Regions from separate parts of the Vibrio sp. TRT 29B02 genome, predicted to be linked through region 2. Evidence: predicted binding sites of a transcription regulator. Region 2 holds the regulator's gene; each other region holds the start of a gene.
The links. Region 2 encodes PurR, which represses purine synthesis genes. Its sites were predicted from a motif close to TNANGNAAACGTTTNCNTNA; they were not measured.
Positions count from the first base shown of each region.

Region 1: a site for PurR is predicted at 4,845-4,864, ahead of ACQEXT_RS12095 (NCS2 family permease). Genes of this name have one in related genera too.
Region 3: a site for PurR is predicted at 2,297-2,316, ahead of ACQEXT_RS00890 (NupC/NupG family nucleoside CNT transporter). Genes of this name have one in related genera too.

Region 1 is NZ_JBNJOJ010000017.1:59,371-69,921, reverse strand. Features, by position in the region: gene ACQEXT_RS12115 (succinylglutamate desuccinylase/aspartoacylase family protein) at 1-806, opposite strand, end outside; gene rimK (30S ribosomal protein S6--L-glutamate ligase) at 766-1,671, opposite strand; gene ACQEXT_RS12105 (ATP-dependent zinc protease family protein) at 1,671-2,111, opposite strand; gene ACQEXT_RS12100 (aminoacyl-histidine dipeptidase) at 2,395-3,864, opposite strand; gene ACQEXT_RS12095 (NCS2 family permease) at 4,885-6,174, shown strand; gene tet(34) (oxytetracycline resistance phosphoribosyltransferase domain-containing protein Tet(34)) at 6,414-6,878, shown strand; gene frsA (esterase FrsA) at 6,978-8,225, shown strand; gene crl (sigma factor-binding protein Crl) at 8,329-8,718, shown strand; gene proB (glutamate 5-kinase) at 8,887-10,020, shown strand; gene ACQEXT_RS12070 (glutamate-5-semialdehyde dehydrogenase) at 10,032-10,551, shown strand, end outside.
Region 2 is NZ_JBNJOJ010000008.1:101,955-112,505, reverse strand. Features, by position in the region: gene glgA (glycogen synthase GlgA) at 1-10, shown strand, start outside; gene ACQEXT_RS07050 (alpha/beta fold hydrolase) at 165-968, shown strand; gene ACQEXT_RS07045 (putative signal transducing protein) at 971-1,276, opposite strand; gene ACQEXT_RS07040 (TVP38/TMEM64 family protein) at 1,276-1,968, opposite strand; gene ACQEXT_RS07035 (TfoX/Sxy family DNA transformation protein) at 2,107-2,703, opposite strand; cyclic di-GMP riboswitch class I at 2,836-2,921, opposite strand; gene purR (HTH-type transcriptional repressor PurR) at 3,064-4,071, opposite strand; gene torD (molecular chaperone TorD) at 4,292-4,939, opposite strand; gene torR (two-component system response regulator TorR) at 5,178-5,891, shown strand; gene elyC (envelope biogenesis factor ElyC) at 5,963-6,766, opposite strand; gene cmoM (tRNA uridine 5-oxyacetic acid(34) methyltransferase CmoM) at 6,862-7,671, shown strand; gene mukF (chromosome partition protein MukF) at 7,674-9,011, shown strand; gene mukE (chromosome partition protein MukE) at 8,992-9,723, shown strand; gene mukB (chromosome partition protein MukB) at 9,720-10,551, shown strand, end outside.
Region 3 is NZ_JBNJOJ010000001.1:204,869-215,419, forward strand. Features, by position in the region: gene ACQEXT_RS00880 (SGNH/GDSL hydrolase family protein) at 220-1,473, shown strand; gene ACQEXT_RS00885 (exoribonuclease R) at 1,479-1,925, opposite strand; gene ACQEXT_RS00890 (NupC/NupG family nucleoside CNT transporter) at 2,466-3,674, shown strand; gene pepT (peptidase T) at 3,840-5,069, shown strand; gene ACQEXT_RS00900 (DM13 domain-containing protein) at 5,145-5,612, shown strand; gene ACQEXT_RS00905 (DUF11 domain-containing protein) at 5,875-10,551, shown strand, end outside.

The sequences.
Region 1 (10,551 bases), on a different contig from region 2:
AGAATGCCGTCACTTTCCGCACGCAGCCAACTGGTTGACTTGGCAATAACGTGTGTTGGCAGCTTTTTGCGAGTTGAGCGTAGCATACCGATAGCCTGCATTACTCGCTGAACTCCAATAAATCCAGCACTGATACAGATTGGCTCGAAGCGTAATGCTTCGCCTGCTTCATAGGTAAGAACAGGGATACCCAGACGTTCAGCCTCACTGCGTAAAGAGCCATCTCGTAGAGGAGCATCAATGATCACTGGAGTGGCAAATGCCTGAGCAATGCGAAGCGTTTCAGGATTGCTCAAGTCGGCACGCAGTTGAGGTAAGTTGGTTCGATGGATGGCACCGGTGTGGAGGTCGAGTATGTAGTCACAACGTTTGGCTACCTGAGAGAAAAATGTGTAGGCCATACGTGATGCGAGTGAACCTTTTTCACTACCAGGGAAGCAGCGATTTAAATCTCGTCTATCAGGTAAATAACGTGATTTGTGAATAAAACCAAAAACGTTAACTATAGGCACAGCAATGAGTGTTCCTTTTAGCTTGTTAACATCAATGGTGTTAATCAGTTGTCTTACGATTTCAACGCCGTTGAGTTCATCACCGTGGATCGCCGCATTAACCATCAGTACTGGTCCTGCTAGCTTGCCGTTGATGACCTCAACCGGAATTGATAGTGGCGAGTGGGTATAAAGTCTTGCTGCATCTAACTCTATGACCTTACGTTCTCCCGGTGAGATAGACTCACCGAGAAATTCAAAAACGCTATTTATTTTAGCCTTTGCCACGAGTTTTAGTCCTTTTACTTGCCGCATTTTTCTCTATGAATTCGACAATCATTCCAGCAATGTCTTTACCAGTTGCGGTCTCAATACCTTCAAGACCTGGAGATGAGTTTACTTCCATGACTAATGGACCGCGATCTGATCTTAATAGATCCACACCGGCCACATTTAGACCCATAATTTTAGCGGCTGCAACTGCTGTACGGCGCTCAGTTGGGGTGATTTTTACTAATGATGCGCTACCACCACGATGTAGGTTGGAGCGGAACTCACCCTCTGCACCTTGACGTTTCATAGACGCAATCACTTTATCGCCAATGACGAAACAGCGAATGTCAGCACCGCCGGCTTCTTTTATGTACTCTTGCACCATGATGTTTGCTTTAAGACCCATAAAGGCTTCAATAACACTTTCCGCCGCTTTACGAGTTTCAGCTAAAACAACACCAATACCTTGAGTACCTTCAAGTAGCTTTATCACTACTGGAGCACCACCAACCATGTCTAAAAGGTCTTTTACATCGTCAGGTTTGCTTGCAAAGCCAGTAATAGGCATACCAATGCCTCTACGTGATAGTAGCTGCATCGAACGCAATTTGTCACGCGAGCGAGTGATTGCGACCGATTCGTTAACTGGATATACGCCCATCATCTCAAACTGACGTAATACCGCAGTGCCATAAAATGTAACTGAAGCACCAATTCGAGGAATAATAGCATCAAAGCCAGATAGCTCTTCACCCTTAAAGTGAATCTCTGGTTTGTCTGAGTTGATATTCATATAACAACGCAGCGCATCAATCACTTTTACTTCGTGACCACGGATTTTTGCCGCTTCAATTAGACGCTTCGTTGAGTAAAGAGTCGAGTTGCGAGACAGAATACCAATTTTCATTATTTGTTTTCCTCGAAAGGGACTAAAAACGATTCTACAGGGTCGACGATGATACGATTATGCATTGCTGTTCGACCTAATAACATGCGAAAAGCCATATTTTCGCGATTAGTTAAAGTAATTTCTATTGGCCAACTTTTTCCGCCAAGTTTTATTTCTGACTCGATAACATAGCGAGACTCTTCATGTCCGCCCGAATCACGAACTATACGTTCATCAATAACTTTCGCTTCACATACAGTTTCGAAGTCCGTGTTATGTTGCATTGGGTGGATCCAGAATCTAACCCAAAGAGCTTCGTCCTTTTTAAAGCTCTCTACTTTGAATGCGTGTAAGCATGAGGTCCTGGCTCCGGTATCAATTTTTGCATTAATTTCTTCAATACCTAAACCCGGCAGGCTGAGGGTTTCTCGCCAACCTACTAATAGTTTTTCTTTCATCGCAGTAACAATATATTTAGAGAGAATTTAAGACACTCTAATGAAGTGAGCATCCCCGACATAACGCGGTTGACTACCGATTATATGGCTTGAAGAGGGTATGAGAATTTACCCTAAGGCGCTTCAAGGACGGCGACTGTAGCAACCATGCCATGGTGTGACTAACGAATTAAAATTGCCGTCACAACAAATTATACTTATTAAACGGTAGTATATAAAACAAAAAAAGCCAGCTAATGTGAGCTGGCTTTTTGAATTACTTTTACTAATGGATTAGTGAATACTATTTATTCGGAATTGCTTCTAACAATGCCACCATTTGGTCCCAGAATAGAGCGACTGTATCGATCTTAACCTTCTCATCTGGAGAGTGTGGGAACTTAATGGTTGGGCCAAAAGAAACCATATCCATATTAGGGTAAGGTTCTTTGAATAAACCACACTCAAGACCTGCGTGAATGACCATGATGTTTGGCTTGTGTCCGTAGATACCTTCATACATATCGCGGAAGATAGCCATGATCTCTGAATCAGCATCTGGTTTCCAACCTGGATATGCACCAGAAAACTCGATATTTGCACCGGCGAGGTCTGCAACAGAAGTCAACATACCTTCAACTTGTTGGCGACCAGAATCGATCAGCGATCGTACTAGGCATAGTACGTTGATGTGATCTTGTTCTGTCGTTACAACGCCAACGTTTAGCGACGTTTCAACAACGCCTTCTATCTCATCACTCATACGAATGACGCCATTCGGGCAAGCGTTCAATGCCGCAATAAAACGTTGCTGGTCAGCAATGGAAAGCACTTCTGACTGAGTTTCGATTGCTTGATTAAATGAGACAATGTCAGTTTCAACTTTACCCAGTTCGGTTTTTATCAAGTTGGTATAGAAGTCAAAAAGTTCAGCCAGTTTAGCTTCGTTTTCAGTTGGAATTGCGACGGTAACAAATGCTTCACGAGGGATCGCATTACGTAAGCTACCACCACGGAACTCAATGAGGCGAAGATCTAACTCTTGAGCATGACCCGCTAAGAATCGAGCAAGTAATTTGTTGGCGTTCCCGCGACCTGTGTGGATATCACAACCAGAGTGACCGCCTTTAAGTCCTTTCAGGATCAGTTGGCGAGTAACAAGACCAGCAGGAATCGCTTCACGAGTAATATTGAACGTCATTTCACCATCGATGCCGCCCGCACAACCCATGTAGACTTCACCTTCTTGTTCAGAGTCTGTGTTTAGAAGAATATCGCCTTCCAACCAACCCGCTTCCAAACCAAATGCGCCAGTCATTCCTGCTTCTTCATCAATAGTAAGCAGAACTTCGATTGGACCATGTTTGATCTCTGTTGAAGCAAGCACTGCTAAACAAGAAGCCATACCAATGCCGTTGTCAGCACCTAGCGTCGTGCCTTTTGCGGTAACCCATTCCCCATCTATATAAGGTTGGATAGCATCTTTTGCGAAATCATGATCTGTGTCTTCGTTCTTCTGCGGCACCATATCGATGTGTGCTTGGAGAACTACACCTTTCTTGTTTTCCATACCTGGTGTCGCGGGCTTTTTAATGAACACGTTACCTGTTGGATCACGACGAACATCTAGGCCTTGCTCTGTTGCCCAGTTAACAATGTACTGGGCAAGGGCTTCTTCATGCTTTGAAGGGTGAGGAATAGAACAGATCTTATCGAAAAACTGCCAAAGTGGAGCAGGTGATAAGTTGCTGATTTCAGAATGGAATTCAGACACGGATGACTCCTTTTTAAGAATAATGCCAGATCATATGATTTGTAATCTTAATAATGTAGAGAATTAATCTGCATCTGGCCTATTAAGTAGAGGCACAGAATATCACTCCCAGAGTCGCGGGTGTAGTGAAACCGCAGCTGAATTATCTTGTGGCTATCACAGAATACGGAATTGTCTCGACTACGCTATGTAGCTAGATTCGTATAAAATGTAGGAAAATAAAACAACAAGCTGATAATTCTGTAATTTAATTACGGAATTATAATGATCTTTATCAAGTTTTAAATTTTTTGTGACTTTAATCACTTTAATGCTTGTAATTAAATTTCTTTGAGGTATATTTGTAACCAACTTCCCAAGCGAAGAAAGAAATGCTCAAAGGATGAGTCCGATTTGTCGCCTCCAAGGAACCGAGAAATCAATATTTGTAATCTGTTTTAATTGATTTAGAAGGTGATAGTTATGAAAGGTTTACCAAGTGCAGCGTTCTGGCTAAACAGCTCTGTTTACACAGGCAGCTTTACTTACCCAACAAGCTTCGGTTACTAACCCTAAGCTTGTCACTCTCGAACAGTTTGTTCACCCCTATTATTGGAATTCTTTACGGCTCCTATATAGCTGACATGATTCAACCGCCACTCAATCTGAGTGGCGTTTTTTTTTATCTATCCTTTTCCTCTACTCGATATATTTCTTGATTTAGGTGTATCGACCTATCTACCTAGTTATTACGCATTTAGGCACATATTTGTTTGCTTCTTCGCGCGAGTTTCCTAAGAAGAGTTTTCCGTTAGAGTAAAAAAGTGTCTTTTGAAAACTCTCTACTCAATGATGTTTATTGACTGAAATAAAACAAGAAAACACGCTTGCCTCTCATTGTTGTTTGTTTGAAATGTCGTTTTACAGTTAGAAATATTGATTAGAGTCATAATTCTATCTGGAATTTACTATTTGATGACTTTATAATTCGAGCCAATCGATTACGCAACCGTTTACTTTTTACCCTTTTAGGATTCGATCATGTTCGAAAAACTGTTCAAGCTCAGTGAAAACGGCACCAACGTTAAAACTGAGATCATCGCTGGTATTACTACTTTCCTGACGATGGCTTACATCATTTTTGTCAACCCAGCAATGCTTGCAGATGCAGGTATGGACAAAGGTGCTGTGTTCGTAGCAACCTGTCTTGCAGCTGCGATCGGCTGTTTCATCATGGGCTTTGTCGCTAACTACCCAATCGCACTGGCTCCGGGCATGGGTTTGAATGCCTTCTTTACCTACGGCGTAGTGTTAGGCATGGGCCATTCGTGGCAAGTTGCTTTAGGCGCGGTATTTGTATCGGGTCTGATTTTCATGGCGTTGAGCGTATTTAAGATCCGTGAATGGATTATCAACTCAATCCCAATGTCACTGCGTACTGGTATCTCTGCGGGTATCGGTCTCTTCTTGGCTTTCATCGGTCTACAAAATTCAGGTATCGTTGTTGATAACCCTGCAACACTTGTGGGTCTAGGACATATTACAGGTTTACAACCAGCGCTTGCTGCTCTGGGCTTTTTCCTGACCATTGGTTTGGTGTACCGCGGTGTGCGCGGCGCGGTTATGATCGCGATTCTTATTATCACTGCATTGGGTCTAATCGTGGGTGATGTTCAGTGGGGCGGCTTCATGTCTATGCCACCAAGTGTTGCACCAACATTTATGCAGATGAATATCGTTGATGTTTTTGAAGTAGGCATGATTTCAGTTGTATTCGCGTTCCTTTTCGTTGACCTATTCGATACGGCGGGAACACTCGTTGGTGTTGCAAGCAAAGCAAACCTTATTAAAGAAGATGGCAAGCTTCCACGTTTGAGCAAAGCGCTTTTGGCTGACTCAACGGCTACGTCTGTTGGTGCAATGATCGGTACTTCAAGCACGACTTCGTACGTTGAATCAACAGCAGGTGTGGCGGCCGGTGGCCGTACTGGTCTTACTGCTGTGGTTGTTGGTGTGTTGTTCCTACTGGCGTTATTCTTCTCACCATTGGCTGGTATGATCCCTGCCTACGCAACGGCTGGAGCTCTATTCTACGTTGCGATTCTAATGATGTCAGGTTTAGTAAGCGTTGACTGGCGTGACCTCACAGAAGCGGCTCCGGTTGTTGTGACCTGTCTTCTTATGCCACTGACTTACTCCATTGCTGAAGGTATTGCTCTTGGCTTTATCTCTTACGCAGCGATCAAACTGCTAAGTGGCAAAGGTCGTGATGTTTCTATGAGTGTTTGGGTTCTTGCTGCGGTATTCATTATTAAATACCTAGTAGCTTAAGCGCTAACTCATTGATTTAGTTCGCTAGTTAACCTCAAATACGCTATTTTTCGCCATAACAGTTGCTCTGTTATGGCGATTATTTTTGTAGTAGAGACAAATTCCCCTTTGGTATTGTATGTCGCATCCGTTAAAATAATCGTTTGCGTAGCTTTTCCCCAGATATGTCTGGTGCAATCGTCCTGAGATTCTTGACGCGTTGCTGGGATGCAGATTTTAAAAATTATTAGGTTATTACAATGAGTAAAAAATTCATCATCACTTGGGACCAAATGCACACGTTCTGTCGCGAACTTGCTGAAAAACAGATGCCAGCAGAGCAGTGGAAAGGAATTTGGGCTGTGAGCCGTGGTGGTCTTGTTCCTGGTGCAATCCTAGCTCGTGAGCTGGGTATTCGTCATGTTGATACTATCTGTATTTCTAGCTACGACCATGATCACCAGCGTGATATGACGGTTGTTAAAGCACCTCAAGGCGATGGTGAAGGCTTCCTTATTGTTGAAGATCTTGTCGATAGCGGTGACACGGCGCGTAAACTGCGTGAAATGTACCCAAAAGCCAAACTGATCGCAGTATGTGCTAAACCAGCGGGTGTTGAACTGCTGGATGACTACGTTGTCGATATTGCTCAAGACACATGGATTGAGCAACCTTGGGATATGTCAATTCAGTACGTAGAGCCAATCAACCGTAAGCAAAAGTAGTCGCTAGATTGATATCTCGGCAAATAATTGATGGATGACCCTTTATTGGGTCATTTTTTTTATTACTATTTAGAAAATGATTTTAATTAGGTTGTACTAATGTCCGAGGAAGTCAGTAAGAACCTCTCAGAAACCTTATTCGCTAACCATAAGCAAGCGAAAGAGACTTCTGCGTTGACCCAATACATGCCAACAAGCGAGAAGTTTCTTGAAGAGAAACAGTTGGAAGATGGTTACAAGTGGTACCGAAACTTGCGCAGAATGCAGTGGGCGTGGCAGGGATTAGATCCTATCGAAATAGAATCTGTCCTCGCTAAAATTGCGGCTTCAAAACATTCTCGTACTCATGATGAGTGGCTCGACACTGTGATGGGATATCACAGTGGTAACTGGACATACGAGTGGACGAAATTGGGGATGCTACACCAGAAGCGTTCGGCCGAGCTAAAGGGTGAAATGGCGGCGGATGAGCTATTTAATGCATCGCTCTGTTTTAGTATCGCTGGTTACCCACATTTGAAAAATGACCGCCTTGCGACTCAAGCGCAGGTACTGGCAAGTAGCGCTTATACTGAAGCCACTAAAAAGACCGGATTTATCGTTAAGCGGATTGAAGTGCCATATCAGAAGAAGAGTATCGTTGCTCATCTCCATCTGACCAGTACGGAAAAGCCTCAGCCTGTAGTGATGGTCAGTGCTGGCTTAGATAGCCTACAAACAGATTTGTGGAGTTTGTTCCGCGATCATTTGGCGAAGAAAAACATCGCAATGCTCACTGTCGATATGCCTTCGATTGGACACAATATCCATTGGAACCTGACTGAGGACACGTCGTGTTTGCATCAGGCAGTGCTGAATGAGTTGTACAGTATCCCGTGGGTCGATCATCATAGAGTTGGTCTGATTGGTTTTCGATTTGGCGGCAATGCGATGGTGCGTTTGTCATTTATGGAGCAAGATAAAATCAAAGCGTGCGTATCATTAGGAGCACCTATTCACGATGTCTTGTCTTCGCCAGCCAAGTTAAAGCAGATGCCCAAAATGTATTTAGATGTCTTGGCATCGCGTCTGGGCAAAAGTGTGGTGGATATTAATAGTCTCGCAGGTCAGTTGATGGCATGGTCTCTTAAGGTTCAGGGGATTTTGTCTAGCCGTAAAACTCGTGTACCGATTCTCGCCATGAGTTTAGAGAATGATCCAGTCTCACCCTATAGTGACAATCAGTTAGTGGCACTTTTTAGTGATTACGGTAAAGCTAAGAAAATTAGTGCTAAAACAATTACACAAGGCTATGAGCAATCCCTCGATTTAGCGATAAAGTGGTTGGAAGACGAGCTAATTAGATGACATTTCAGCTAATTTAGACAACACTTAATCATATCGACTACCCAGACTTTTAAGTCCTTTCTAGTAGGCGATTATAATAAGTCAATGAATATGGAGATTCATTATGTCTGAACCGACGAAAAGTCCAACGCACTACCGCTTGTTATCAACCCTAAGAGCTATTGGTCCTTATCTACGAGAATCACAGAGCACGGATGGCATGTATATCTTTGATTGCTTGTCTGTGTGTGTAAACGACAAAAAATCTCCTGAACAAAGGGAGTTTTGGGGCTGGTGGTTAGAGCTCGAGAAAAACGGCGATCTATTTGAAGCTCGCTATCGAACTGGATTGTATGATGTGGCAGGTGAGTGGCAGGAGAAAGCATTACCGAAAAAAACGGTCGAAGATGTGACGCGCACTCAGGAGGCCTTCCATCAGAAACTGATAGAAACACTGAGTAAGGATTTCGAAATACCAGTGGCAATGCATAAAGAGTCGGTAGAATTCGTCTAATTTTCGTTGCTTATTATTGCTGTTCACCAAAAAGGCGCTTTTTAGCGCCTTTTCTGCTTGTGAATTTGCCATTTGATTGCTAAAACATCAGGTCTAATCGATCTTGTTAGCCTATCTTCTTGCGCTAGGGTCGTGACGGTTTTTTATTTATTTCATAGTAGAAAGGCAATGAATCAAGAAAGCGGAAAAGCATCACAGTCTCAGACCGTGGTGGTTAAATTAGGTACAAGTGTTTTAACTGGTGGCACTCTGGCTTTGGACCGAGCTCATATGGTTGAGTTGGTTCGTCAATGTGCAGAACTGAAAAAGCAAGGCCACTCTGTCGTGATGGTCTCGTCTGGCGCGATTGCAGCAGGACGCGAACACCTAGGATACCCCGCACTGCCCAACTCAATGGCAAGTAAGCAGCTACTAGCGGCTGTTGGACAAAGTCAGTTAATTCAGACTTGGGAGTCATTGTTCGCTATTTATGGACTAAAAATCGGACAAATGCTGTTAACACGTGCCGATCTTGAAGACCGTGAGCGCTTCTTAAATGCGCGTGACACCATCAATGCGTTAGTTGAAAACGATATTATTCCTGTTGTTAACGAAAACGATGCGGTGGCAACCAGTGAAATCAAAGTGGGTGACAATGACAATTTGTCTGCCTTAGTTGGCATTCTTTGTGGTGCTGACAAACTGTTACTTCTTACCGATCAAAAAGGTCTGTTTACTGCGGATCCTCGCAAAGACCCTAATGCTGAGTTGATTAAGGAAGTAAAAACCATTGATGACACGCTGCGTAAAATTGCAGGTGGCAGTGGTACGACACTCGGTACCGGTGGTATGGCAACAAAACTGCAAGCAGCGGATATTGCACGCCGAGCTGGTATAGAAGTCATTATTGCGGCTGGTAGTGCACCGAACGTAGTATTCGACTCATTGGGCGAACATCCACAAGGAACTCGATTCCTACCTTGTGAAGAGGCACTAGAGAACCGTAAGCGCTGGATATTGGCGGGGCCTGCTGCGTCTGGTGATATTGTTATTGATGATGGTGCTGTGAATGCTGTAGTCGGAAAGGGCAGCAGTCTATTGGCTAAAGGCTTAACCAAAGTAAGTGGTGAGTTTGCTCGCGGAGACGTCGTGCGAGTAACTGATGTCAAAGGCAAGCTGATTGCACGTGGTATCGCGAGCTACTCCAGTCAAGATATGGCGAAGATCGTTGGCAAGCATAGTAAAGATATAATCGGAATACTTGGGTACGATTACGGCAACGAAGTGCTTCACCGTGATGATATGGTCGTCATCCAAGAATAAGGAAAAACAAAGTGGAACTGATTTCAATGGGGATCGCGGCAAAAGATGCGGCGTTCCAACTAGCGACTGCTTCGACAGCGCAAAAAAACAAAGCCCTAGCTATCATCGCTGATGAACTTGAAGCGAATGCAGACACTATTCTAGCTGCCAACGCTAAGGATATCGCCAAAGGCCGCGATGCAGGTTTGAGCGACGCATTACTTGATCGTCTTCTTCTTAACCAAGAGCGTCTATCGGGGATTGCCAATGACGTACGTAACGTTATCAGCCTTAATGATCCAGTGGGTAGCGAGCTAGATAGCAAAGTGTTGGAAAACGGAATGACGCTGTCTCGTCGCCGTGTTCCTCTTGGCGTCGTGGGTGTTATCTATGAAGCGCGTCCAAACGTGACCATCGATATTGCTGCATTGTGCTTAAAAACAGGTAACGCCAGTATCTTACGTGGCGGTAAAGAGACTTTTTTCTCTAACATGGAGTTGGTTAAGGTTATTCAATCTGCACTAGCGAAAGCTGAACTTCCGGCTGCATCAG
Region 2 (10,551 bases):
TCACGCTTAACCTGTCTAAAGGCGTCATTTCGACGCCTTTTTCAATGATATTTACATTTTTGACCAGAGAATGACGGATAAATGGAGTTGTCGGACTTAAATCCTTCTAGGATTATGGTAATCTCCTAAGCCAAGATTTTGAACCTAAGTGGCCCTTGTCTGATATGAGCGATACCCTGTTATTCCACAAAACGTTTGCCCACCCTACTAGTGACGAGTGGGTTGTCTTTGTGCATGGTGCTGGGGGAAGTTCATCGATTTGGTTTAAACAAATCAAAGCGTACAGGGAGCATTTCAATCTATTGTTGATTGATCTTCGCGGTCATGGCAAATCGAATCAGTTGCTCAAAGAGCTGATTGCAAACCGCTATACCTTCAAAGCCGTGACCATGGATATTCTCAAGGTACTTGATCACCTAAAGATTCGTTCAGCCCATTTTGTGGGTATGTCGTTGGGTACCATTATTGTTCGTAATATCGCAGAGTTATCGACGGACAGAGTGAAGTCAATGGTGCTGGGAGGCGCTGTAACGCGTCTTAATACACGCTCTCAAGTGTTGGTCAAACTAGGTAACCTTTGTAAGCACATTGTTCCTTACATGTGGTTATACAGCCTTTTTGCCTATATCGTGATGCCTCAACGTACGCAAAAAGAATCACGTCACTTATTTATCCGTGAAGCCAAAAAGTTATGCCAAAAAGAGTTCAAGCGTTGGTTTATTCTTACTGCTGAAGTTAATCCGTTGATGCGATACTTCAAGGATCGTGAGTTACCCATCCCAACGCTATACTTGATGGGCGAGCGTGACTACATGTTCATTCAACCGGTTAAAGAGATGGTTGCCGCTCACCGTAAAAGCCAATTACTTGAAATCGCTGATTGTGGTCACGTCTGTAATGTTGAAAGGCCTGATGAATTTAACCAACACTCGATAGCCTTTATTCAGCAGCAAATCGAAGCCAAATAGAGTTAGGGCATACAGGCGCCGCACTTCCAGCACAAACCGAATTGAGCTTCGTTTTGTTCACTACACTCACTACACCGCCAGCTTACTCCTCTTTCAGCACGCTTAAAATCGGCAATGATTGCTTGTGCTTGAGCGAGTTGTTGAACATCGAATAGCCAAATATACGGTTCACTGTTCTCACCAAAAGGGAGCTCTCCCTGTAAACCGAATAAACCTTCGCCCCGCACCTCACAAAGGATTTGCTGTGATTTCAATAACTCACAAACGATATGTGCTTCAGGTGGTGTTGTCGCTGAGTAGAGACGCATTACACGTTTCCGTTTGATGCTGAAGGCGTCGATTTGAGTTTGGCCATTATCCACTTAGCGACAACAGGGAAAAGACCTAATAAGGCAAAGGAAGCCAACACACTTGGAGAAACGATACCGGATAAGTGTTCAATCTGCGCCAACTGGGTACCCGCGTTGAGGTATACCGCTGTGCCTGGCAACATACCTAACTGGCTCACCAAGTAGAATCGTAAAGTCGTAATCGGTGTTAGCCCCATCAATAGGTTGATCAAAAAGAACGGAAAAACAGGAATTAGACGTAACGAGAATAGATAAAATGATCCGTCACGTTCAACGCCTTGGTTGATTGATGACAACTTGTCACCAAACTTCGTTTGAACCCAGTCTCTAAGAAGATAGCGGCTGCTTAAAAAAGCCAGAGTTGCGCCAATGGTACTGGCAAAAGAGACAAGGACTAAGCTTGTCCAAAAACCGAATAGGGCAGCTCCCAATAGTGTGACCACAGCAGCACCCGGAACAGAAAAGGCGGTGATGGTGACATAGGCCAAGAAATAGCTAGCGGCCGCGACAACGAAGTTATCTGCGATAAATAGAGCGAGCTCGGCTTGCTGAGCTTTAGCGTTTTCCAGAGTGAGATACTGTCCAAAATTAAGGGCTAGCAATACAACAACAAGGATGAACACAACGCCCAAAATCAGTTTTTTACTCATACAACATCTCCATCAAACATCAAAGCTAGCGAAATTAAAGTGTTAATAGACTAGAAAGGGAAAGCAAGCAGTAAATTTCACAAATAAGAAAAAAGTCAGCACTAAGGCTGACTCTTTATTGATTCGATAACTTATCTGTTAGTGATGGCTAAGCTCGTTGAGCAGCTCTTGGCGTCGATTTTGAGGAATGACGGACCAGTGAGTGCCATTGATCGCACCTTCTAATGCCCAAAGTAGCTCGATGTTAACGTCAGAAGAGTGAGTAGACTGAATGGCTTTGAATGCGTTAACTGAGCCGGTTTCTTCAAGGTTTTCGACACTTTCGATACCTGCTTTATTGAGCATACGCTCAGTAGCTAATCGTAAGTTCGGTAAATCTTTGAGGCGACTTGGTTTCGCTTGCGATTGAGTTTTCTTCTCGTTGTTTGCCGCATCAAGTGCAAGCTTGGCGAGTTCTAAGGTTTTATTGGTATCTGAACTCCAGTCATGACACAAGGCGTAGTATTTCGTTACAACGGGAAATCCGCGTTTTTTATAAACGTAAGGCTCGAGTCCTTGAGATTTAAATTGTTTAGCCAGTTCTGCGTCTGCACGAACGTGAAGTTTATCGTTGACCACGAGTGCGAACATCGTGTCATCAGCAAAAATGCCAAAGCCACCAAACATTGAACGAGACTTGATGTAGCCAAGTTGCTCAAATAATCGCATTGAGTCTTTTAGTATTGGTTTATCCATGCTGTTTATTCTCGGTGTATAGTTATACGCCACCAGTTCAGGTCCGAGAGATTAGCAAAATAATGCAGGTACTTTGTAAGTAAGGCGTCATACAACCGTTAGTAATTCGTGTATGACAAGTGCATATTTACCATCGGCAACCCCGCTACCAGACATATCATGTTTAAGGCCGGAGGCTTTGCGTCCCACCCTTTCGGAGTGGTTTGCCCTGTTCGTGGCATTGTTCGAACATTTAGAGCATAAATAAAATATGCGTAGGACATCACGCCGAAATGGAATAAGTGTGATCTTGGTTCAGTAAAAAGAGGTGAATTATCCGCTTAGCCAATAATGTGCTACCGGCTAAGCGAACGATTTGAACTATTTGTTCAAATCAAGGACGGTATTTCGTTCAACAATCTCAGGGTGCATTTCAAAAATACGCTTCTCATGCTCTTTATCTTTGATCCGCTCAAGCAAGATTTCGAATGCGTTTTTACCAACACGACGTTTTGGTTGGTGGACAGTTGTTAATGGTGGAGAGAAGTACTCAGCCAGCTCAATATTGTCATAGCCGATGACTGACATATCTTCAGGAATTCGAATGCCTTTTTGCTGTAGACGGCTCATCAAACCCAATGCCATTGTGTCGTTGAAACAAAACACAGCACTTGGCTTGTTATCCATCGCTGCAATTTTGTCTGCGGCGAGTACGGCGGTATCACACTCGAAGTTGCCTTCAAGAATCCAATCTTCATTCACCGAAAGTTCTGCTTCACTCATCGCGCGTTTGAAACCACGAATACGCTCCTGACAGGCGGCTTTTTCAAAGTGACCACTTAGACAGGCAATATCTTTATGACCACGTTCGATCAGATATTTTGTTGCTAGGTAGCCGCCTTCTTCTGAGTTATCAATGATCTTGTCCGCTTGCGAGCTTTCAGGACCCCAGTCCATAACGACTTTAGGGATATCTTTATGGCGATCGAGCATTTCGCTCAGCTCTTCAGTAAGGTCTGAACACATGACTAAGATGCCGTCTACGCGCTTCTCTGCCAACATGCGGATGTAGTCGCGTTGTTTCTCGTAGATGCCACCAGTATTACACAAGATAAGCGTGTAGCCCTGACGGTAGCAGTAGCTTTCTACGCCATCAATCACTTCTGAAAAGAATAGGTTTGTTGATTGGGTGACCAACATACCGATTGTACGAGTCGTGTTACATTTCAAGCTACGCGCAACAGCACTTGGCGCATAGTTTAACTCGTTCACCGCTTCCATTACTTTTTCTTGAGTAGCTTCAGCAACAAAGCGTGTTTTATTAATTACGTGAGACACAGTGGTTGTTGAAACACCGGCTAGGCGAGCAACATCTTTAATAGTGGCCATAAGGTTTTGTCCTGTCGATGACTGCCAAGCAAATATATTCAAGTGTAGAATAAAATAGTCTGGCAGAAAGTATCAGAAACACAAAAACCGCCCTTATTTAGCGGTTTGTATTTGAATCGTTCATTTTTATCGTTTGCGGTCACGATTCTAGACCGCAAACTCTCAGAGAGCAAACAAAAAACGTCAAAGTTGTAGGTTTGAGCTCACAATGTGCGTTTTTTTACTCGCCTGCAAGATAGCTGCAATCTAGCTCTAAGAAAGCGCTAGTAAGGCTGGCGATTGCAGAGTAAAAGCCGAAGTCATCGAGTGTCTGACACTTGGCTGAAAATTTCGGAACCCAACTCAATAGGTGTTGCTGAATAAACGCTTCTTGCTCTTTTAACGCATCTTCTAAATGACGTTCTTGTTCCAACTCATTTGAGCGAATAATAAGATTGCCAAGAAAGTCGAGTTCGATTGCAAGATGGTCGGCTGGCTCGTTTAGATCTTTTTCAACTGCAACCCCATGTTTCGCCATGAGCTCTTCCATCTCTTTAGCTGGCGTGTCGTTGAGTAATCCCGATTGACCAATGTACATAGAGGCATAAGGAAGGGCAGAGTCTCTATCTGACTTTAAAAATAGATCACAGAAATCTGCGGCGAGTTCCAATTGAGCATCTTCACGATCCATCAAGCGATTGAGCGCATCAGTGACACGGTCAATTGCAGGTTTTAAAGCGGCATTTTCACCCAAACCAGTCAAAAACGCGCGGATTTCAGCGGAATGATACTGCGCGATATTTTCCTCAGTAAGCTCATTGGCAAACAGGCTTGATAGCCACCAGTAAATCTCGGCACGTTTCTCATTAAATGCTTTAATTTCTTGCATTAGGTTCAACTCCTAAAATAACTATCTACTAGTTTAACCAATAGAAATGAATAGGGATAACGGCTTGTGTGATAAGTTACCATCAATTATGAATGAATGTTAATGAGTGGGTGACTTTTGTCTTGAATCAAGAAAAAATCATCTTTCTTAGTTTTAAAGTGATAATTACTAGAAATGTTACTATTTATGAATAGAATACAATTTTAGAGCAATTCCCAATGTAAATTAAGTGGTGTAGATGAGCTATCATGTACTAGTTGTAGAAGATGACGCAGTCACGCGTAGCAAACTCGTTGGTTACTTTAAGAACGAAGGTTATAACGTGAGTGAGGCTGAAAGCGGCGAGCAGATGCGTCATACGCTACAAAACAATGCGATTGATTTGGTGATGTTAGATATTAATCTTCCTGGTGAAGATGGATTAATGCTAACGCGCGAACTTCGCAGTCAATCTGACATTGGAATTATCCTGGTAACAGGACGCACGGATAGCATCGATAAAATTGTTGGCCTAGAAATGGGCGCAGATGATTACGTCACCAAACCGTTTGAGTTACGCGAACTTTTGGTTCGAGTTAAAAACTTATTGTGGCGTATCTCTTCTGCCCGCAACGCATCTGCAACACTAGACGCAGCGCAGCAAGACGACAATGTAGTACGTTTTGGAGAATGGACATTTGATGTTCAACGACGTGCATTAAGTCGCAATGGAGAGCCAGTAAAACTCACTAAAGCTGAGTATGAATTGCTGGTTGCACTCTCTTCATACCCTAATCAGGTATTGAGCCGTGAGCGTATTCTCAACATGATTAGCCACCGTGTCGACGCACCGAACGATCGTACCATTGATGTGCTGATAAGACGTATGCGAGCGAAAATGGAATTCGATCCAAAGAACCCTCAGATCTTTGTGACGGTTCATGGCGAAGGTTATATGTTTGCAGGCGACTAGTCGCTCTAGATGAATTAAAAAAACCGAGGCATTTGCCTCGGTTTTTATTTTACAGTGATGACAGCAAGTTGCTAAACGTTGCTCTCTGAAGCCTGCAAAGCTTTCTCTTCATAGTCTGACGCCCAGTCTCGAAGCGTCTGCCAAATACGACCCAATGTCTCGTGCCAATAACGTTCAGTTTGCTCGAGGTAGACCGCTTTTGGCGCATATTTGGCCCAGAACTCGGTTACATTCTCATGCGCTAAGTAGTTAGTTGGAGCGGCATAAGGTTTTAAACCTGCTGAGTGGAACTCATTCAGTGCGCGCGTCATATGGCTTGCTGAAGTCACCACAACCAGCTTTTTGTTTGTCACAAAAGCTGCTGCTTGTCGCGCTTCTTCCCACGTATCTTTTGCTGTTTCAAGCAAAATGATGTCGGACTTAGACACACCAAGTGCGAGCGCGACTTTGGCCATCATTCGTGCATTACTCACTTCTGAACCTGCGGCGTAACCAGATAAGATCAGCTTGGCGCCTGGGTAGATGCGTAAAATTCGAATACCTTCTGTGAGGCGCATCAAACCAGAACGGCTTAACTCAGATGTTGGTGGTATTTTATCGTCGACAACGTGGCCGCTGCCCAAAACCATAACATAATCGATGGGCTCATCGACTGGGAAAAACGCCGAATATTGGCGCTCTAGTGGCATCAATAGACGAGATGAAACGGGTTGGAAGGCGATCAGGAAAATGCCAATAAAAGAGAATAGAACAACAAAGCAACCTGTCTTCTGCTTTCGAGTAAACATGATCAACATTAGCCCGAATAGGCCAATGATGAGCAGGGCCGGCAAGGGCATTAGCAAAGAAGACACAACTTTTTTCAGCTCAAACATACGAAATAGTCCGAAAAAACATCAATTGATTATATTTTAAGAGAAAGCCTCTTTATTCCTGCTTTTCTTGTGACAGAATAGCAGCACGATTAGACATGATAACTCAAGCTGCTGTGACTGAAGACCGCAATTTCGACGATATTGCCCACAAATTTGCAAAAAATATTTACGGTTCTGACAAAGGCGAGATTCGTCAAGTCATTGTTTGGGAAGATCTTCAACAGATACTTCATGCCGTAGATGGGGCGAAACAACCACTGAATGTGCTGGATGCCGGGGGCGGCTTGGCACAAATGTCACAAAAGCTTGCTAAACTCGGACATCACGTCACGTTATGTGATCTATCTTCTGAAATGCTGCAATTAGCAGAGCAGGATATTGCAAATAATGAACTGCTTGCGCAGTATCGCTTCATTCATTCGCCAGTCCAATCGATTGATCAACATCTCGACACTCAAGTAGATATCGTTTTGTTTCATGCAGTCATGGAGTGGTTGGCAGACCCGAAACCGGCATTAGAAAAAGTGCTTGAGCAGGTGAGAGCTGGTGGTATGGCTTCCATCATGTTTTATAACCACCATGGGCTGGTCTACAAGAATGTTGTATGTGGCAATATTCCCCATGTTCTTGACGGGATGCCGCATCGTAAGCGTTTTAAATTACAACCGCAAAAAGGCTTAAAACCCGAAGAGGTATATCAGTGGATAGAAGACGCTGGTTTTTCAATTTGCGGTAAATCTGGTATTCGTTGTTTTAGTGACTACATAGGCAATATGGAGTATATGGGCGACTACCAGTATGAAGATGTGTTGGCACTAGAAAGACAATTGTGCAGACAAGAGCCATACCTCTCGTTAGGCCGATACATACATGTATGGGCGAAAAAGAAAGATAAGCAGGACTAACAATGAGTGAGATGACTCTAAATGCTGCAGAGCAGCCGATCGACGAGTTGGTCGGCTGGGTAAAACAGCACGATTTCTCATTGAATCTGACCACAGAGCGCTTGGCATTTTTGATCGCTATTGCTGTGCTCAGTAACGAAAGGTTCGATGAAGAGTTAGGTGAAGGTGAACTGCATGATGCGTTTACCATAGTGACTCGATTATTCGAAGAAACAGGGGATGCATCTGCGTTCCGTGCAAACAACGCCATTAATGAGATGGTGAAACAGAGACTAATCAGCCGCTTTACCAGTGAAATTAACGACGGAGCAAGTATTTACCGTTTATCGCCTCTCGCGATCGGTATTACTGACTATTACGTTCGCCACAGAGAATTTTCTAAGCTTAAATTATCTATCCAATTATCTATGGTTGCAGATGAAATGGCGAAAGCGATTGAGTCTGCACGTCAGGGTGGCACACCTGAGCATTGGCGCAAGAATGTTTACGGAGTCTTAAAATACTCGGTGGGAGAGATTTTTGACCAAATCGACTTGAACCAACGTGTGATGGATGAGCAGCAACAGTCGGTCAAACTTCAAATTGCGGAGCTACTGAACAAAGATTGGCGAGATGCGATAAACAACTGTGAGTCGCTGCTGTCTGAAACGTCCAACACGCTTAGAGAGTTGCAAGATACGCTCCAAGCGGCGGGTGATGAACTGCAAACTCAGATTCTTGATATTCAAGAGCTGGTGTACGGTGATGATGAACTCGAATTTATTGCCGAAACACTGTTCGCACTGCAAATGAAACTTGACCGCATCACAAGCTGGGGTCAACAAGCGATTGACCTTTGGATTGGCTATGACCGTCACGTCCACAAGTTTATCCGTACCGCGATTGATATGGATAAGAACCGAGCGTTTAGTTCGCGTTTACGTCAATCGATAAAAGATTATTTCGATATGCCTTGGTATCTGACTTATGCAGATGCTGAGCGTCTAACTGACCTTCGTGATGAAGCTCTAGTACTTCGCGATGATGAAGTCACAGGCCAAGTGCCGCTAGAGGTAGAATACGAAGAGTTCCAACAGGTCAATGATGAATTGGCAGAACGCATTGGCAATATGCTCCGAGTTCATAAAGAACAGGGTACCGCCATTGATCTTGGTATCGTGCTACGCGATTACCTAGCTCAGCATCCGCAGACTCATCATTTTGATTTAGCACGAATTGTTATCGACCAAGCAGTACGCCTTGGCTATTCCGAGTCAGATTATCAGGCAATTCAGCCAGACTGGCAGGCGATAAACGATTTTGGTGCAAAGGTACAAGCAAATGTCATCGACCGATACTAATGAATACATGCCAGATAATCTGGTAAAAGCAATTTCGAACCCTCTGTTCCCAGCGCTTGATAGCATGCTGCGAGCAGGGCGTCACATTTCCAGCGAAGATCTCGATAACCACGCACTGTTGTCAGACTTCGAAGTTGAGCTGAGCTCTTTTTATCAGCGTTACAACACAGAGCTAGTTAAAGCACCTGAAGGCTTTTTCTACCTTCGTCCACGTTCAACCTCTTTGATTGGCCGCAGTGTTCTTTCCGAACTGGATATGCTGGTGGGCAAGGTGTTGTGTTTCTTATATCTAAGCCCTGAGCGCTTAGCTCATGAAGGTATCTTTACCAACCAAGAGTTGTATGAAGAGCTGCTTGCTCTTGCTGATGAATCTAAGCTAATGAAGCTTGTGACCAACCGAGCGACAGGTTCAGACTTAGACAAAGAGAAACTGTTCGAAAAAGTACGTACGTCTCTACGTCGACTACGCCGTTTAGGCATGATCATCAATATTGGTGAAACGGGCAAATTCAGTATCAGTGAATCGGTATTCCGCTTCGGGGCAGATGTACGCATCGGCGACGATATGCGTGAAGCACAACTGCGTCTTATCCGCGATGGTGAAGCGGTTGTCCATACCAAAGAACCAAGTCAGGGTAGCCTCCTTGAGCGAAATAACGATGACAATGATGATCAAGCCGAAGAGCAAATGTTAGAAGAGGGTGAAGCATGATTGAACGCGGTAAATATCAATCGCTAACCATGGTCAACTGGAACGGCTTTTTTGCGCGTACATTTGATATCGATGGTCTAGTAACAACGCTTTCTGGCGGTAACGGTGCAGGTAAGTCTACGACCATGGCGGCCTTCATCACGGCACTGATCCCAGACCAAACCTTACTTCACTTCCGTAATACCACAGAGGCGGGCAGCAATCAGTCATCTCGTGATAAAGGTCTTTACGGTAAGCTGCAAGCGGGTGCCTGTTACGCTGCGCTTGACGTGGTTAACTCACGAAATCAACGCTTACTGTTTGCCGTCAAGCTACAGCAAGTGGCTGGCCGTGATAAGAAAGTCGACATCAAGCCATTTGTTGTTCAGGGTTTACCAAGCCATGTTAAACCTACCGATATTTTAATTGAGAGCGTGTCGGCAACTCAGGCACGTGTTCGTCAGATTAACGAAGTAAAGGAAGCGGTCGGACAATTCGAGGGTGTGCAGTTTAAAGCGTTTCCTTCCATCGTTGACTACCACTCGCAAATGTTCGAGTTTGGCGTTATTCCGAAGAAACTACGTAACTCCAGTGATCGCTCTAAGTTCTACCGCTTAATCGAAGCGTCACTGTACGGCGGTATTTCAAGTGCGATTACTCGCTCACTGCGAGACTACTTGCTACCGCAAAATGGCGGCGTGAAGAAAGCGTTCCAAGATATGGAATCAGCGTTGCGTGAAAACCGTATGACGCTTGAGGCGATCAAAACCACTCAAGCCGACCGTGACCTGTTCAAACACCTGATCACTGAGTCAACCAACTACGTGGCAGCAGACTACATGCGCCATG
Region 3 (10,551 bases), on a different contig from region 2:
GCAATTACTTAGTAGTGAAAGGCTGCTTTTCTAGTCACTAATTTTGAGTAAATATTCTATTTTTAGGGCGGTGGGATATATTTACTAAATCTATTGAAAATAGATCTTGGTTACAAAGCTGGATATAGGAATATTCTTACATTTGACTCATTAGAGTAATTAGTCTGAAAATGTATTTAGATGAGAGCGTTTCTCATTAATTACAATAACGAGAATCTTATGAAAAGAACCATGACACTAATGAGTGCCTTGCTGCCACTCGCATTTGCTTCGGCGTCAGAAGAGTTGATTACCCCTGAGATGATTTCTCCCGCACAGGTTGTCAGTGCACAGGGTAAGCAAACTTATACTTATGTGCGATGTTGGTATCGAACCAGCTATTCCAAAGATGACCCTGGCACGGATTGGGAGTGGGCTGAAAACCCTGACGGAAGTTACTTGACTTTGAATGGATATTGGTGGAGCTCTGTGTCGTTTAAAAACATGTTTTATACCGACACTCCCCACAGCATCATTAAACAACGTTGCGAACAAACATTGGACCTAGCGAATGACAATGCCGATATTACTTACTATGCGGCCGACAATCGTTTCTCATATAACCATTCGATCTGGAGCAATGACCCTGTTGTTCAGCCGCAGCAAATCAACAAGATGATTGCGTTTGGCGATAGCTTATCGGATACCGGTAATATTTTTAATGCCTCGCAGTGGCGTTTCCCTAACCCGAACAGTTGGTTCTTGGGGCATTTTTCAAACGGGTTTGTTTGGACGGAATACATTGCTAAAGCGAAGAATCTACCTCTTTACAACTGGGCGGTCGGTGGGGCTGCAGGCGAGAACCAATACATTGCGTTAACGGGCGTCGGGGATCAGGTCACATCCTATTTAACCTATGCGAAGTTAGCGAAAAACTACCGACCTGAAAATACGCTATTTACCTTGGAGTTTGGATTGAATGACTTCATGAATTACAACCGAAGTGTCGCAGAGGTTAAATCTGATTATGCAGAGGCACTGATTCGACTTACCGACGCTGGGGCGAAGCACCTCTTGTTAATGACGTTACCAGACGCAACACGTGCGCCTCAGTTTCGCTATTCTACCCAAGAAGACATTGACAAAATTCGCGCGAAGATTGTGGAGATGAATCGATTCATAAAAGCACAAGTGGCGTACTACACTGCACAGGGGTACACCATTACTCTGCATGATACTCATGCTTTGTTTGAGAGCTTGGTTGCCGATCCTCAAGCGCATGGATTTGTTAACGCAAGTGAAGCGTGTCTCGATATTAATCGTTCTTCATCCGTCGACTATTTGTACAACCATCCTTTGCGCTCTGAGTGTGCTTATCAAGGTTCGGATAAGTTTGTGTTTTGGGACGTAACCCATCCGACAACAGCGACACACCAGTATGTTGCACAACAGATGCTAGAAGACAGCCAGCAACTCGTAGCTCATCCTTTCTAGTATCGTCATTTTGATTGTGCAATCTGAGCGTATTGACGCAGTAAGTCAGTGAGTGTGGTTACCCATTCGAGTGCGTTTTGAGGGCTCTCCTTGAGGATTATCTCAACGTGGTTACAGTGAGTCTCAAGTGGAATCGCTCGCTCTAGATGAAACGACACTGTGTAAAAATGCCACAGCAGTAGTCGCTGCATTCGAATGATGTTTTGCTGCTTATTGTCCGATTCTTCAAACAATGCTGGCAGTTGGCTCAGTGCGATAGCGTTCATTCTGAGCATTGCGTCAAACTGAGCTTCTTGAAGCTTATCCTGATCTTCGGCCTCATCTTGCTCAAACGTAAACAGTTCTGTCATTGATTCTTCAGGAATAAGACGATGAATCATTTTCAAGCTCAATTCTTCAAGCTCTTCACGAGAAGTTTGAGTGAGACTGCTGTAAGTGTAATCGCGTTGCATATAGGCTCTCAGACATCAAAGTAGGGCGGGTATTCTAGCGGTTGGGAGGAAAAATGCCATACGATCCTTCCTTACGAGCCAAAAAAATCCCCGCATGAGCGGGGAAAGTCTTAGTTGTGTTAGCTAGGTTCGCCTATGACGTTGTAGTGAACTTAATTGTCATACCAAAGGTACGTTAAGCTTTGTTACTTAACACTAGGTGCCAAATGATATAACGCCAGTTTTTGGCCAATAATTGTGATGCCCTGATAGTGAAATTGAGAGTTTGGTTCCAATTTTATAGGTGTTTAAGTGCGTATGTTGACAAGGGCAAAGACGAAGTTTACCGCGACCAGTAGGTGTGCCAAATATGCAGAGTGGTCATACATTGAACACTTGAACGTTTGCGTATAAATATGTGATGAAACTCTCATTCGTGGCGCTATACTTTCCGCCCGGTTGAGAATAACAGCTCTACCAATACAAGCCGTCACAGGGAATGGTGAATGACCCCAAGGACAGGACCAGCTACCAATTCAATGCTTGTAGAGGTAATTTTTAATGAATGTTTTATTTGGCTTAATCGGTGTCGTTGCCCTGCTTTTGTGTGCAGTATTACTGTCGGAAAGTCGCCAATCAATTAACTGGAAAACAGTGTCCCGTGCTCTGTTACTTCAAGTTGCTTTCGCAGCGTTAGTGCTTTACTTCCCTTGGGGACAGGCAGCATTAACAAGTTTAAGTAGCGGCGTATCGAGCTTATTGGGGTTTGCAGACCAAGGGATAGCCTTCCTATTTGGTGATCTAGCGAACACTGGGTTCATTTTTGCTGTTCGCGTTCTTCCTATCATCATCTTCTTCAGTGCTCTTATTTCTGCACTTTATTATCTCGGCATTATGCAAAAAGTTATCGAGTTCATCGGTGGCGGTATTCAAAAGTTTCTTGGCACCAGTAAAGCAGAATCTTTGGTGGCAACGGGTAACATTTTTCTTTCTCAAGGTGAGTCTCCTCTTCTAGTTCGTCCTTTTCTTTCTCGAATGACTCGTTCTGAGCTGTTTGCGGTTATGGCTGGTGGCATGGCGTCTGTAGCAGGGAGTGTGCTCGGTGGCTATGCAGGTCTGGGAGTGGAGCTAAAATATCTGATTGCCGCGAGTTTTATGGCTGCACCAGGTAGTTTGATGATGGCAAAAATCATTGTGCCTGAACGTGATACTCCTATCGACCAATCAAATATTGAAATGGATCAAGCGCAAGAGAGTAATGTGATTGATGCACTAGCAAGTGGTGCGATGAATGGCATGAAGGTGGCCGTTGCGGTGGGTACTATGCTGATAGCTTTTGTCAGTGTGATTGCGATGGTGAACACGGGTCTTGAAAGCCTAGGAGAGTTGGTTGGCTTTAGTGGCATTACGCTCCAAGCGCTGTTTGGATATTTGTTTTCGCCACTCGCATGGGTTATAGGTGTTCCTTCCAATGAAGTGTTGATGGCTGGCTCATACATTGGTCAGAAGATCGTAATGAATGAATTTGTTGCGTTCATTGATTTTGTTGAACATAAAGCTCTGCTTTCAGAGCATAGCCAAGTCATCATTACTTTTGCACTTTGTGGTTTTGCTAACATTGGTTCTATTGCAATCCAGCTGGGATCAATCGGCGTTATTGCGCCAGAGAGACGCGCTGAAGTAGCCAATTTAGGCATTAAGGCTGTGCTTGCTGGCACATTAGCTAACCTGATGAGTGCATGTTTAGCAGGTATCTTTATTCTGCTTTAATCCTGCAACTTGAATATTTTTAAGCCCGAGTAGCTATGCTCTTCGGGCTTTTTTGTATTCGCTAGTTATTGCGAAAAAAATGATTTATAGCAAAGCCTTGTAGCTAAGAAGGCGTACGATGAGAGCTCGTTATGAGTAAGGCTTAAATTATAAGAGAATGTATTTATGAATGAATTGGTACAACGTTTTCTGCGCTATGTGACTTTTAATACTCAATCAAATCCGAACCATCTTGCCTGTCCAAGCAGCGAAGGACAAATGACCTTTGCTCAATTTCTTAAACAGGAATTGATTGAACTTGGCTTAAGTAATGTTTCTCTCGATTCCAATGGGTATGTAATGGCTAAACTACCAAGTAACGTAGATTATCCTGTTCCAGCGATTGGCTTTATCGCGCATATGGATACTGCACCTGATGCTTCAGGTGAGAATGTAAAAGCGCAGATTGTAGAAGATTATCAGGGTGGTGATATTGCGTTAGGCAAAGGTGACCAAATACTCTCTCCAATTCAATATCCCGATTTGCATCAATTACATGGGCATAACTTGATTACCACAGATGGGACAACGTTACTTGGGGCAGACAATAAAGCAGGCATTGCGGAAATTATTTCTGCTATGGCGGAGCTTATCGCCCATCCCGAAATCCCTCACGGTGAGATCTGTATTGGCTTTACGCCGGACGAAGAGATCGGCCGAGGTGCTGACAAGTTTGATGTGGCAAGGTTCGGGGCCGAGTGGGCTTACACCATTGATGGTGGTCCGGTCGGTGAGCTGGAATTTGAGAACTTCAATGCCACCAGTGCTGATGTTATTTGCCATGGTGTCAATGTTCATCCTGGAACAGCAAAAGACAAGATGGTCAACTCAATGAACATTGCTGCTCAGTTCCAAATGATGATGCCAAGTGACGAGACTCCTGAGTGCACTGATGGCTATCAGGGTTTCTACCATCTGAAGTCCGCGAGTATGTCGGTTGCGCGTAGCGAGCTGGGCTACATCATCCGAGACTTTGACCGTGAAGGGCAAGCGGCTCGTAAACAATTTATGATTGAAAAAGTTGCCGAGTTGAACAGCCAATTAACGCACGGCTCAGTTGAATTGAAGTTAACCGATAGCTACTTCAACATGAAAGAGCAAGTGGAGCCGTATCCGCATATCATAGAGTTAGCGAAACAAGCGATGATTGCGTGTGATGTTCAGCCCCAGATTAAGCCAATTCGTGGTGGTACGGATGGTGCGCGATTATCATTTATGGGTCTGCCATGCCCTAACATTTTCACCGGTGGTTACAACTTTCATGGCATTCATGAGTTCGTTTCGATAGAGGGAATGGAGCAAGCGGTAAAAGTTATTGTGACATTGGCAGAGAAAACAGCTCTTAATTACCAATAAGTATCTAATTCAACAATGATATTTCATTAAAGATCATATACATTTATAGCAGTAATTTTTCAAGTGAGTGTCAGGATGAAAAGGATATTGCTGCTGCTAACACACACGATGTGTATCGCATTGGGCTTCGCATTAGGAATTTATGCGTTGCCCATTCTCACTCAACCCCCATCTCCTACGATGCAGAAGGTGCAAAGTATCACCACGCAGGCTATCTATACTGCGAGTTTTCAAAAAGATCGCAAAGATAGTGATTTTTTACATTGGGGAGAAGGTTCACTTTCCATCAGCCAAGATGAAGTTGCCTTTGTTGGCGAGTTGGCTCCTGGGCCCGACTACAAGTTATATTTTTCGCCAACCTTTATTGAAACCGAAGCAGATTTTTTAGCGCAAAAAGAACAGATGGTTCAGGTTGGTGATGTCAAAAGTTTCGATCGCTTTACTGTCACTCTTCCAACAGGGTTTGATGCGGCTAAATACGACACCGTTATCATCTGGTGTGAAAGCTTTGACCAGTTTATTACGTCGGCAAGATATAGATAACTATTATGTAGGATATTTCTGAATAATAGGCTTTAAAGGTATCTCAAATTTGAGTATTTGATATTTTTTACACTCAATAGATGCTTTCTGACAGTGCAGTGACAACCGATGACCGTTCAAAACAATAATGCGTAGCTTGCTCAACCGCTGCTAATCAAAAAATAAAACAATCGCGATAGCAGTAATTAGACAATGGGATGAAACCGTTTTGCTAAACCAGATTCCTTCAAAACTGTATTCTTTAATCACAGTGTTATTGGCAATGTTTTCTATACAAGCCTTTGCGGCAGATATAGAAGTTGTTGTTACACCCGCAAGTTCGACATACGAAAATGGTCAGTTGATTGATTATTATGTCACCGTAAAAAATACTACTGCGAAAACATTCCGTGACGTAGAAGTGGAAGACCTTGTCTGGGATACACAGACCGACACCGAGTCTGGCCGTGGTAAAGCGTTTAGTTCAGTCACAATTACGGCTTCAAATAGTTGGGGGTCAAACCCTGGTTCGTTTACCAGCAGTGATTCGAATCTGTCGGTATCTGATGCAAAGTTATTCCCATTCGGTAGCAACGATTATGTCATCCAAGCCAAAGTGAGTGATGATGCGATCGGTAAAATAGAACTAGGCAAAACCACGGTTAGAGCAGACGTTGATGGCGATGGTAGCGCAGAAGTGTTTGTACCGAGTATGGCGAGTGTTTTTAACCCAGTTCCTTACCAATATGAACTGGCGCTCTCGGCAGATAAAGATGAGTACCTCGTCGGTGATTCACTGACTTATACCCTCACGGTGACCAACACAGGCAGTTATCGAGTTCAAGGTCTTGATATCAATCAAGCGTTCGAATCACTGGCTGTCGAGCATAGCAACGGAGCTACTTCATCTCCGTTTAGTAATGTCACCATCAGTGGTAAAACAACCGGTAGTGGCAGTGAACTTGGTACTTTTGCTACGAGCGGTGATCTGGCGGTTACAGATGCAAAGATTGTGGTAGGAGGCAAGCTGACCTATACCGTTACAACGACGGTAGCTAACGATCTTGTTGGAGACATCGTCACTTCAGCAACAGCGCATACCAAAGAAGGCAATATTGAAAGTGATGAGCAAATCACCCCTCCAGCTCAGCCCATAGTTAGTATTGAACATACACTCAATAATGTATCGCCATATCTGGTTAGTTCAGAGCGTGTCTTTACTGTTAAAGTTAGCAACCGCGGTCAAGGCATTGCTTACGGCTATCATGTTAAACACAATATCAAACAACTGATCACTGACTTAGGTTTAGGTAACAACTTACAACCTGAGCACAATAGCAGCGACTTATCTGGTAATCCATTCGCTCAGTGGAGTGTTGAGGTGACCGATATTGGTGGCAATTCTCTTTCCAAGTATAAAGACCTCGGCTCTCAATCAGATGTAGATTTTGATGATCAAGTTTCTATTTACCCAAATGAAAGTATCACTTATCAGCTTAAAGCGAGTATTTCTCCCGTCGCGATCGGTGAGATAAAAGGGGCTAATGCGGCGATATTCAACGCTGATGGTGCGCTTGAGCAAGACGCGCAAATCAGCAATATATTTGCTGCAGAGCGAACGCTCAATGTTTCTGACTCTGAAATTAAGATCGTTAAAACGACCAGAGAGTCTGAGTATATCCCGGGCAATACCGTTGAATATGAGATTAAAGTTTCCAACTCTTCGTCAAAATATTTCGCTAACGATCTGCAAATCGTCGATGACTTAACTTGTGTTACCACAGATATGGCTGCTGGTGCAGGTCAGGGGCAGGCTTTCAAACGTTGGAAGCTGGAACCTATCAGCGCAGAAGATAATCAAGGTACCGATCATGGCCAATATAGCTATGGCTCGTGGACCAGTTCTCCAGTGACAGTGTCACCAGATATTGCACCTGGTAAGTTCGTGACTTACAAGCTTACTGCTGAAGTCAACGACTCGAGCGTGGGTCTGATTCTCGATGATAACCCTGCGTGTAGTGATAACGTGATAGAAGAAGGTTCGGGTGTGCAGATGCCTGAGGATAACCTTCGTGCGAGTAAAGATGTTGATTCACGTTACTACTCTTCAGGTGATACGCTAACTTACACTATTCGTGTTGATAATGACGGCGATGGTTTTGCAGACCAAGTGCATGTTATGGATGCCATCGATAAGCTAGAAACTGTCGACATCTTTGGCAATACGATTACTGCATTCGATAGTTGGACTATTACCGCACAAGCGTATAAAGAAAACGGTTCACCATCAACGGCATCAGACACAGGCATCAGTGGTAGTGTGAGCAGTCCTGACATTCTGGATGTAAAAGCAACGATTGAGCCGCGCGGTTACGTCATCTACACCATTGAAGCTAAGACCAATCCATTGGCGAATGGTCATATTCAGAACAGCGTGACAGTGGATGATTCCGTCTATGCTGACCGAGGTTCGGATCCTCGAGATTTCAATATTAATCTGATCAAAGAAGTAAAAACAAACAACGATGCGAACTTCCATACCGATCAAACCAGCTATTCCAAAATGGAAAACCAGATCACCTATCGTCTGCGTGTTATCAATGCGAAAGGGAATGGTTATGCCACTAATGTAAAAGTCAAAGATAGCATTTCGACGATTGAGGCTGGCCTACTTGAACCAGACAACGTTTCGAAAAAAGTCTTCTCTTCTTGGACGATCAGTGCAGAGATTATTTCGGATGATCCACTGCTAAACGGCAATAGTACTTTCACCAAGGTCGGGACTTTTGAAGATAACAAAGATCTTGATACCGTCGCCCAGATTGCGCCAAACGTTGAGGTTGTTTACACCATTACTGCTCAGATCGATCGCAGCAATGGTGACGAAATTATCTATAAGCGTATAGACAACAGTGCCGTAGTTGAAACTCCAGATTCAGACTCTCAGTCAGGGATGCAAGATGCTGCTGTGGTTTATCCAAAAGCGCCCAATGTTGTCGTAGTAAAAACCACCAAAGAGAATGAGTTTGTTCCGGGACAGTGGGTAGAGTTTGATGTCACGGTTTATAACCGTGGTGCAGGTTACGCGAATGAAGTGCGAGTCACTGATGATATCGCGGGTATGAATGCGTTTTCGGAATGGACAATACAAGCCATCACAGATAAGAATAACTCTCCTTTTAAAACAGGTAGTTATCCCGATGTTAAGTCGAACTACCCCAACAACGGTAACATAGATACCCGTATTGATATTGACCCTCAAACGGTTCAGGGGATGGGTTTTGTTACCTATAAAATTCGCGGTTTAGTTAAAAATGACTACAGCAAAGATGAAATTTCTAACACGGTAGAGATCCACGACCCAGTCAATAATCTTGACCAATCCGCGACCGCCGAAATTGGTGACAGTGGCGATGCAAAACTGAACGTGTCTATCCTAAAAACTGCCGACGTGAGTCGTTTCACGCCGGGACAGGATGTGACCTACTTTATCTATTTACAGAACAACAGCGATAACACGGCAGACAACCTGAAACTTGTTGATCCAATTAAGGAAATTAAGTCGGTACTTGCCAACAAGAAGAACAATCAGTTTGAAGAGTATGAAGACCAATCTCCATTTGAATACTGGGAGTTTGATTACGGTGACGGTGCCGGTTGGCAAGGTCAAACTACAGAAGATCTTGTCTATCCGCCAGGCAGTGTTAGCAGTTCGTTTTCTCTAGCAGCCGGCGAGACGCGTACTGTTAAGATCAAAGCTCGAGTCAAAGACAACGTGGTTGGTTCTCGTAATTCAGTAGGGATATTAGAGCCTATCATCGCCAACAACGCCTATATCTTCCGTGATTACAAACAAGTCTCGGAGGTGTCGCATGTGTCGCACCATGAAATGGAACGAGTGGATAGTGGTGGCACAACGACTCGTGAACTATTGGTCAATGGTAAGAAGAGTGCGTTTTATGCACCAGGTGATACGCTGACTTATAAAGTAAAAGTCAGTTCTGACCGTGGTTATTTCAATAACCACCGTGTGGCTGAAAACATTAAGGGAGTAAGCGTTCTGCTTTTAGATGGAACGAATGCTAACCCGTTTAATGACACCTTCTCTGTCGCAGTTGAAAAAGAAGACAGCGATGGTGGCGATGGCACAACGGACGGCACCCTAGATGGTGTAGTTAAGGACAATGAAAACATCACGACAACCATAGACGTTGCAGGTGGAGATTATGTTCTTTATACCGTCGAAGGCGTAGTACGTGACGATGCCGTTGGGGATATCACTATTGGTGGAATTACGGTTGAACCGTACGACTACCATCTAGCGTTTACTAAAACAGTCGAGCAGAAAAACTATCAACCTGGTGCTGAGCTGACTTACCATCTTACGATCAAAAATGATGGTAAGGGCGGAGCATACAATATTCCAGTTGTCGACACACTTTCGACTATCAAAGTGAGTTTGCTTGATGGTAGCGAAGGCGTTGCCTTTCCAGAAGGTTGGACGATAGAATCTAAGGTTGTTGGTGGCAATCCGCATGCTGAAGTTGATCTCGATAAAACCATTGCAAATAACCAAGATATAAATACGCATGCTTCAATTCCGGCTGGTGAAACGGTTGAGTATGTTGTTCGTGCTAAAGTTAATACCAATGCGGTAGGTAATATTGTCAACTTGCTCAAGGTCGACGGTGACACAGTGAGTGCTGAGTCGAAAGCCGACACTGAGAAATATGACTTTGAGAAGCATGTGACCAAAATATACGATGTTGACGGTAGCACCGAGCTCTCGGGTGGATACACACCTGGTGGTTACATCGAGTATCAGATCCTGCTCAAAAACAAAAACAATGTTCACTTACAAGACATTGCCATCTTTGATGATATTCAGGGAATCTCAACCGAATATTTCGATGGCACAACAGGTCCAGCATTTACGAGTTGGACGATCAATACCGACGTT